Linked DNA regions of Marinagarivorans cellulosilyticus. The protein of the gene in region 1 interacts with the protein of each later gene in a pairwise test. Links are inferred from orthologs where the notes say so. Each region holds a gene or a part of one and is shown in the gene's direction. Other genes may lie near its edges. The genes, in order: ndk, MARGE09_RS11200 and ung.

What was found.
Region 2: the proteins of ndk (region 1) and MARGE09_RS11200 interact in binary tests that used the Escherichia coli proteins (3 or more experiments, as listed by UniProt). The link is inferred for Marinagarivorans cellulosilyticus from one-to-one orthologs.
Region 3: the proteins of ndk (region 1) and ung interact in binary tests that used the Escherichia coli proteins (3 or more experiments, as listed by UniProt). The link is inferred for Marinagarivorans cellulosilyticus from one-to-one orthologs.

What each region holds. Positions count from the first base shown.
Region 1 is NZ_AP023086.1:2,984,346-2,987,329, forward strand. The notes cover bases 1-2,824. They hold ndk (nucleoside-diphosphate kinase), read left to right. Parts: upstream 1-1,111; coding sequence 1,112-1,537; downstream 1,538-2,824. Other genes in these bases: MARGE09_RS11925 (SurA N-terminal domain-containing protein), read left to right, coding at 1-39; MARGE09_RS11930 (hypothetical protein), read right to left, coding at 117-812; rlmN (dual-specificity RNA methyltransferase RlmN), read left to right, coding at 1,552-2,712; pilW (type IV pilus biogenesis/stability protein PilW), read left to right, coding at 2,744-2,824. In the rest of the region: more of pilW, read left to right, coding at 2,825-2,984. UniProt on the Escherichia coli protein: Major role in the synthesis of nucleoside triphosphates other than ATP. The ATP gamma phosphate is transferred to the NDP beta phosphate via a ping-pong mechanism, using a phosphorylated active-site intermediate.
Region 2 is NZ_AP023086.1:2,784,555-2,787,569, reverse strand. What follows is about bases 152-3,006. They hold MARGE09_RS11200 (5-formyltetrahydrofolate cyclo-ligase), read left to right. Parts: upstream 152-1,224; coding sequence 1,225-1,788; downstream 1,789-3,006. Other genes in these bases: MARGE09_RS11190 (OmpA family protein), read left to right, coding at 2,738-3,006; MARGE09_RS11195 (hypothetical protein), read right to left, coding at 1,785-1,931; MARGE09_RS11210 (hypothetical protein), read left to right, coding at 326-658; MARGE09_RS11215 (glycerate kinase type-2 family protein), read left to right, coding at 152-195. In the rest of the region: more of MARGE09_RS11215, read left to right, coding at 1-151; more of MARGE09_RS11190, read left to right, coding at 3,007-3,015. UniProt on the Escherichia coli protein: Involved in the removal of 5-formyltetrahydrofolate.
Region 3 is NZ_AP023086.1:818,626-821,539, forward strand. The notes cover bases 1-2,754. They hold ung (uracil-DNA glycosylase), read left to right. Parts: upstream 1-911; coding sequence 912-1,598; downstream 1,599-2,754. Other genes in these bases: lysS (lysine--tRNA ligase), read left to right, coding at 1-835; MARGE09_RS03135 (hypothetical protein), read right to left, coding at 1,615-2,595. In the rest of the region: MARGE09_RS03140 (sensor histidine kinase), read left to right, coding at 2,840-2,914. UniProt on the Escherichia coli protein: Excises uracil residues from the DNA which can arise as a result of misincorporation of dUMP residues by DNA polymerase or due to deamination of cytosine.

The sequences.
Region 1 (2,984 bases):
AATCGTGTGTTTGAAGATGCGAAATATAAATTGAAGTAATATTTAGAGCTTATTGCTTTGATGTAAAAAAAGCCCCGCTTATGGTCATAAGCGGGGCTTTTTTGTGGGTCGTTTTTTTATTCCGTCACTATTGCCAAATACCCCATTTCTGCTGGTTTGCCATCGACAAAGCCGGGGATAAAAGAGGCTTTTCTCAGCGAGTTAGTTAAGGCTGATTCTTGTTGGCGATGTGTGTTATCTATCATTGATACGCTTCGGCTTGTGCCATCAGTATTGACTATGGCTTTGGCGCGAATAGGGGAGGCGTCGTGCCGAAAGAAGGATTCTGCGTTTTTGTTGGTCTTGGCGAATATGTCAAACCAACCAGCGTCTAGTTTTTCCTGCGGTTCTGAGTAGTTAACCCCTAGCGTACTTTGCAGGGAGCCTAAGTTAGGTATTAACAGCACCGACTGAGAGTCTTCGTCTTGCTGGTAAATGACGCGGAAATTCATTCTTACCGCGACGGCATCGCCATCTTCGGTTGCCGGTATGAAGCGTTGTTTCTCTATGGCAGCTTCAACCCCTTTTTCGAGTTTCGCTAAGCCGCTCTTTTCGAAGCATTGCGTATCGTTGCTGCCATCGATTGCAACATCACTTTGGCAGTATATGGCGATATTGCTCGGGCTGGGGAGTTGCTCGTGTGGCAGCGCTTGCTTAATGGCATCGCCTGAAAAGCCAAAGCTGGCTGGTGTTTGTGGCGTTTTTGCGTAAACACCAATGCTGAGTGCAAGTAGAAAAGGAGTGGTTAAGACGGCTGTTTTTATTGTATTCATGGGCTTACCTGTCGTAATTACTGGGCTTTCAGTGGATAGATGATTCAAGATTAACAGGCGGTTACCACACAAAGGTTAAGTTTTTATGACATTTTTGTGTTGGCGGGGCAGAAAATTGCTGATTGACAGTTGGGTTTTGTTTGTAATCGCCAGCAAAGGCTGAGTAAGGCTTGGTGTAATTCTCAGAATGCTACGCTTTGGTGCGTCCTAACTTAGCACTTTGCGCCAAAAACCCGTATAATTCCGCCATTTTTTAACTGTGCCGTCTTTCGCGCGGCGATATAGAAACGGAGTTATCCATGGCAGTAGAACGTACTTTATCCATCATTAAGCCTGATGCAGTCGCAGACAATGTTATAGGTAAGATATATACGCGGTTTGAAGATGCAGGCCTAAAAGTGGTTGCAGCAAAAATGATGCTTTTGTCGGAAGAGAAAGCTGGTGGTTTTTACGCCGAGCACAAAGAGCGCCCATTCTTTAGCGAGCTAGTCGAGTTCATGACTAGCGGTCCTGTGTTGGTTCAGGTTTTAGAGGGTGAGGGCGCTATTGCCCAGAATCGTGACATCATGGGCGCTACAAACCCTGCTGATGCAGCGCCGGGCACTATTCGTGCAGATTTTGCTAAGGAAGTTTCTCGCAATGCTGTGCACGGTAGTGATTCAGCCGCATCAGCTGCGCGTGAAATCAGTTATTTTTTCTCTGAAAGTGAAATCTTTAGCCGTTAAGGCAAGCAGGTTATATGTCTAGTTGTACTGTTGAGTCCGCGGTGGAATGCGTGAATTTACTTGGTCTGAGCGAGGCCAAGCTCGTTGCTTTCTTTGAGAGCATCGGGGAAAAGAAGTTTCGCGCAACCCAAGTTATGAAGTGGATTCATCAGTACGGCGTCACTGACTTTGATGAGATGACGAACATCAGTAAAGCGCTTCGTGAAAAATTGAAGCAAATTGCTGAAGTTAGACCGCCCGAGCTTATTAAGCAGTTAGATAGCATTGATGGTACGCGCAAATTCCTAATCAGCGTTAGCGGCAATAACGCTGTCGAAACGGTGTTTATACCCGATGGCGAGCGCGGTACTTTATGCGTGTCGTCGCAAGTGGGTTGCTCCCTAGACTGTAGCTTTTGCGCGACAGGCAAGCAGGGCTTTAACCGAGATTTAACCTGTGCCGAAATTATTGGGCAAGTTTGGATTGCGGCTAAATCGTTTGGTCAGCTGACGGAAAAAGGCCCTCGGAAAATTACAAATGTTGTGATGATGGGGATGGGGGAGCCGTTATTAAACTTCGACAATTCTGTCGATGCGATGAATTTAATGATGCACGACTTTTGCTACGGTTTGTCCAAGAGGCGAGTAACATTAAGTACCAGCGGCGTAGTGCCGATGCTGGATAAATTGGGTGAGCATACCGATGCATGTTTGGCGATTTCTTTGCATGCGCCTAACGATGCGTTACGCAATGAGCTGGTGCCCATCAACAAAAAATACCCTATAGCGACGTTGCTCGATTCGGCTGAGCGCTATATTACCGGCTTGCCTGATAATCGCCGTAAAATTACGATTGAATACACTTTAATTGATCATGTTAATGATCGGCCCGAGCACGCCCATGAGCTTGCTGAGCTGTTAAAGAATATCCCTGTCAAAATTAATTTAATTCCTTTTAACCCCTTTAATTTATCGAACTACAAGCGAGTGAGTAACAACGCGTTGCGTCGCTTCCAAACGATTCTAATTGAGGCCGGATATACCACCACGGTACGCACTACACGTGGTGACGATATCGATGCGGCTTGTGGGCAGCTAGCGGGTGAAGTCAATGATATTACCCGTAGAAGTGCTCGCTATGGTTTAACCGGTGTTGCATCGGAGGAAGTCGTGAATTTTGTGGGTGGGAATCCTTAATAAAATTAGATGCATGCGAGTAACAATAACGATGAAAGCAATAAGTTTAACTATTAGCATTCTACTGTTGTCCGGCTGTGTTTCCACTGGCGTAACTAAAACGTCCAAAGTGGATCCGGCAAAGGCTATGGATACTCGTATTGAGTTAGGGATGAAATACCTCGATGCTGGCAATCGTGATCAGGCGTTGCGGCAGTTTCTCGATGTATTGGAAGTTGATAAAAAAAATCCCCGTGGTTTGCAGGGGCTAGCCTTGGTGCACCAGCTTAATG
Region 2 (3,015 bases), 200 kb from region 1 along the record:
GGCACCGAAGATAACGCCGGCGCTAGCTTCAGCCCAGAGACCTACCGCGAAGCTAAAGAGCAAGGCCTAGATAGCAAAGATTATTTAGCCAACAATGATGGTTACACGTTTTTTAAACACCTTAACCGGCTAATCATCACAACCCCTACGCGCACCAATGTTAACGATTTTCGCGCAATACTCGTTTTACCTTAGGCTCTACTCCCAAGCCGGCGTATGCCGGCCCTCCTCCATAAAAGCCAGACATAAACTCTTGCTACCGATACGCGGTCTATACTCAAGTAAGTTCGTACACACCTACAGAATTTACGTGAGGAAAAAAGCCATGCAAACCTCGATAGCCGAAGTCACCCACTTACTAGAAGAGTTTTTAACTACTTTAGATAACGCCTACTGGGAAAGCTCCGACACCGAGCGAAAAGATACGCTATACGACATCATTAGTATTTTTCACTTAGAACTACGAGAACTAGCAAAACTCAGCGTAGAAGACCATTACCTCACCTACGAAGCGATATCCACCGGGGCGCGCAATATTCAAGCAAAGCTTCGCAGCATGCACTCACAACTAGACCAATGGGCTTTGCGCACAAGCACTGCAGATCAACTACGAAACCAACTCCCTTTAGTATCGAACTTATTGACTCGCGAGACCTAACCAATAGTTATAAAAATAGAGCCGTCAAACGTCGATATAACAGATGCCATGGATAGATAATACTTTAAACACAAATAGATTTAATAAACGCCAAAAACAGACTGGAACTTTTCCCCCTGTGAACAATACTAAGTAATACCGGCGTTACGCATTCCCCCAAGTGTGTTGTACGCTGGCAGAGCAATTAACAATGTGCGTAGTTTGTTGAGCGCTCGATTGAGGATTTTTCCTTAATGTTTCACTCCTAATGGTCCTGGCCCGGCGTTCCCCCCGATCGCCGGGTCTTTTTTTATACGCATTTACCAAGCTGCTCACAGCCACACAAACAACTGCTACAAGATAAAAATCTTTCGAGCTCCCGAGTACATGTTATAATTGAGTTCTGAGGGTAGCTGGGAGTAATTCCCTGAGCCGATAAACGTAGACAAGGAGCTCGCTAGCTTACATTGTGTGCACGTCCGCTTGACGGAAAGCCTAATGTGTATCAGTGTTCTCCCACTTGAACCATCGGGTTCAAGGCAAGAACTTTCAGTTGCTCTCAGATTTTCTCAACAGCCCTACCTTAAATGCCTAACACCACCATTCGACACACTGTCAAAAAAGCTCGCAATGCTTTGAGCAAGGCTCAGCAACAACGGGCAGCTATGCAGCTAGCGTTAAGAGTTGGCCGTCATCCCGCGTTCCGCAAAAGCCACACGCTAAGCCTTTACCTTGCCAGCAAGGGCGAGATCAATCTTCAGCCACTCATTAGACTTGCCATCAAACAAGGAAAACGTTGCTACCTTCCGGTATTGCATGGACCAAAGCTGAAGTTTCTGGAATATAAAAAAACAACAAAATTAATCAAAAACCGATTCGGCCTCCAAGAACCTTCCCTCTCTGAAGAAATCCGTGCATCACAACTCGACTTAATTCTCTGCCCTCTTGTCGCCTTCGACAATAAAGGCAATAGGCTTGGCATGGGCGGCGGCTATTACGACCGAACACTTGGGCAATTAAAAAAACGGAGAAAGAAAGTAATTTGGGGAGTCGCGCACGAATTACAAAGACAGGCAGGAATAGTGACGTACTGGTGGGATATTAAACTCGACGGTATTTTTACAGATAAGCGCGTAACAACACCGCATTAGTCTGATTCTATAGCGAAGCCTTGCTGATGTGGAGCTGGTGCTTCAGGCTGCTGACTGCCAAAAACATCTGACAAACTAAGGCTACTTAACAGTAAGCCCAATACAAATATCGCAACAGCAACAGTCAATGTATCAAGACGCATATAAAGCCCTACCAACCCACTTCTAAATGATGGCTGTCGTTATACCCACTTATTGTTTTATTAACAATAAGAAATTACAAATAGCTGTATGACACCGCAACTTTTTCACAGATTAACCCTAATACTTAAGTTTAATAATATGAGCCGTCCCATTCTTTAGAGCAATAAGCAGTCGCCATAGCACCCCAGATATAGCTAATTCGACTAAGTGTCAATTTTGTGACTCTATTAAAATGACAGTTTTATGTCTGCACAAACTACAGAGCACCAAAGCAGTGCTTTTTTATGCACATAAAAAAAGCACAAAAGCAAGACCAAGGCTTCTGTCAATAGAATTACTTAAATTTCTTTGAAATTCCATTCGTAAAAACGTAAGACATTGATATTAAATAACTTTTTAAAAGAGGTTACTTTTTAACCAATGTGCTGCTTAGGCAGAGAATACGGGGGTTTCACGCTTATAAATAGACACTATCCACTATGTTATCCACAGCTTTTGTGGAAAGCAGCCACATTAATGTCATCAAATTGTCATCAAGGGCGTTTTGCTAAGTCCTTCTGGGTGACAAAAAACTGCCTTATCGTAATTCAGACTATTGACTTAATCTCTGTCAATAGTCTTCACCTTAGGTTTCAGCCGTTTTTTATTCAATAAACTCTGATTCAATCAAATTGAACACCCCCGTTAAACGCATACTCCGTGAAACAATCTTCATTTGTGAGCAAACCATGTTTACTGTAGAGTTTCGCTTCGCGCAGAATTCACAACTCCCGCTTACATCGCCCACAACAATAAGAGGATCATAATGCGATCTATCCAAACCTCACTTTTTAGCTTGTGCCTTTGCCTTTTTTCAAGCTTTAACCCAAGCGCATTTGCTGACACCAACAAAACAGCGCTTTTTAAAGAAGCCTCTCAGGCCCTGAATGCCGCCAATGCTGCACAAGCGAATATTCTAGCCCCCAAAGGTTACGCTTTAGGCTCCGAACATTACCAAAAGGCCGAAGTGCTGTACGCGAAACAAAAACAAAAAGAGAGGATCACCAAAGAGTTAACCCGCGCAACCGACGCCCTTAAGCTTGC
Region 3 (2,914 bases), 2.2 Mb from region 1 along the record:
TGCGCCAGAACTGTACTTAAAGCGCTTGGTAGTGGGTGGTTTTGAGCGCGTTTACGAAATTAACCGCAACTTTCGTAACGAAGGTTTAAGCACGCGGCATAACCCAGAATTCACTATGTTGGAATTCTACCAAGCCTATGCTGATTATCATGACCTTATGAATTTAACCGAAGACATGCTGCGTAAAATGTCTGAGGCGGTAATGGGCACAACAGAAATTGTAAGCACTAAACCCGCTAAAGAAGGTGAAGAACCTGTGACGGTAACTTACGATTTCGCCAAGCCTTTTGATCGTTTAACGGTGATTGAAGCCATTGTCGCGCACAATAGCGATATTACGGCGGAGCAATTAAATGATGAAGAGCAGGCCAAGGCTATATTGAAAAAACTAGGCATTGAGTGCAAGCCTTTTTGGGGCTTAGGTAAAATTCAAATAGAAATATTCGAAGCCACTGCCGAGCATAAATTAGAGCAGCCAACCTTTATTACAGAATACCCAGCAGAGGTTTCGCCGTTGGCGCGCCGCAGCGACGATAACCCTTTTGTGACCGATCGTTTTGAGTTTTTTGTAGGCGGGCGTGAGCTGGCGAATGGCTTTTCGGAATTAAATGATGCCGAAGACCAAGCCGAGCGCTTTCAAAAGCAAGTGTCTGAAAAAGATGCGGGTGACGATGAAGCCATGCACTACGATGCCGATTATGTTCGCGCCTTAGAATATGGTTTACCCCCAACTGCTGGCCAAGGCATTGGTATTGACCGCTTAGTGATGTTGCTAACCGATTCACCTTCAATTCGCGATGTATTGCTCTTCCCACATATGCGCCCAGAGGTGTAGTGTTTTGTATTATTAAAGCCCACCTCGGTGGGCTTTTTTGTTGTGATGTGCATATTGTTGATTATTGAGGTAGTGCATGAAGAAAAAAGTCGAATTACACCCGTCGTGGTTACGCTATTTACAGCCCGAATTCGACAAGCCCTATATGCAAGGTTTACGGGCTTTTTTACTCGGGGAAAAAAGTGCGGGCCGAAAAATTTACCCTGACGGCAAGCTGATTTTTAACGCGCTAGATAGCACGCCGCTGGACGATGTGAAAGTTGTAATCTTGGGGCAAGACCCTTACCACGGCCCTAATCAGGCGCATGGTTTATCGTTTTCGGTTCCTGTTGGCGTTGACGTTCCGCCATCGTTGCGGAATATGTATCAAGAGTTAGCAAGCGATGTAGGCTTTGTGCCGCCTGGGCATGGCCATCTGCAGCATTGGGCTGATCAAGGTGTATTACTATTAAATGCCACCTTAACGGTGGAGGCGCGCAAGGCCGGCTCACACCAAGGCAAAGGTTGGGAGCATTTTACCGATGCCATTATCCATGCGATTAATGATCATTGTGATAATGTCGTTTTTTTATTGTGGGGCGGTTACGCGCAGAAAAAAGGGGCTTTTATTGATGGCAATAAGCACTGCGTATTAAAGGCGCCGCATCCATCGCCGCTTTCGGCTTATCGTGGTTTTTTTGGCTGCCAACACTTTTCTAAAACAAATGCATACCTTGCTGAGCACGACAAGCCTGCTATTACTTGGCAGCTGCCTAATCTTTAAAACTGCCCTTAATTTCTTAGTCACTTTTTATCATGATGAACTTCTGCGGGAATTGTTCAAGTAAGTCTTTAAAAGCCCGATTGTTTTCATCTTGGTTGTATAGGGGGTTTTCTATTGTTATTAGTCGTATTTTTTTGCTGTTTTGTAATATGTCGGCATCGCTAAAAATACTTTTAATCAAAGCATTTGCTTCGCCATTTTCGGTGAAACGTTCTAACCCCTTTTTTAATCGCGTGGCGAGTTCGGGTATAGCACTGCTGGTGTTTAGTTGAATGGGGATGGGGTAGTACAGCATTAAATCATCGAGTGTTGTGATTTTCATGTCTTGTGAGTTGCCTAGCGCGGCGGGGTCGTCTAAAACGCTAAGGGCAATATAATCAAAGCGTTTTTTCTCTAACATAGGCAATAAATTATTGGCTAATAACCCCTCTTTGTAAGGTATGTTCTGCGCTTTAAATATCTTTTTCTCGGCCCAGTTGTGGCCAATTCCAGCATTGAACTCGCGCAAATTATCAAGTGTGCGAATGTCATTAAACTGCTCAATATCTTGTTCCTTGGTTAATAATACCCTCAGGCCCAATACGCTACTTAAAAATGGGATTTCAATATTTGATATTTTGCGCTGCTTGGCAGGTAGTGCGTGTTGGGTCGAAAAGTAAAGGTGTATTCGAGTGCCGTGGTCGATCATTCTTTTAATGCGTTCATCGCTGGTCTTAACGGGGTAATGATTGAGTACGTAATCGCCATATTCATCGCGCGTCAGTTCTAACGAGCGCTCTATTGTTGTTTGCAATATTTTTTGTATGCTAGGAGTGAATGACAAGTTATAGAGGGTGATTTCTGTTGTGGGCGTAGCGGCAGTTGTGGGCGTACCGGCAATAGCGGTGTTATAGGGTGATACTAGTAAACAGGTGAGGCTCGCCGCGATGCATTTAAAGCGAACCAAGGTTGTATAAACATTAAACGTGCAGATAAATGCCAGTGGATTTATTATCATAACCTTATTGTAATAAGTATAAACAAAGACAGTGCGGTCATGTCTGTGGATTCTCGTGCGGTAAAGGTGTATTTCGCGCCAATCTGGCAGTGTTCTAGTACGCATGTAGTCTTCTCAACTATAGTTTATATTCAAATGGCTGGCGATTAATTGAGCGACCTACCTACCTTAGGCTAGAAAGGGGCTGCACATGACGGCTACTACAACTATTAGGTGTACTGAGTACTTTGACCGAAACTGATATATGAATTTCATTACACGTCGACTGCAATACTACCTTGGTATTATTGTGGTTATTAGTATTGCCCTACCTGCGCTA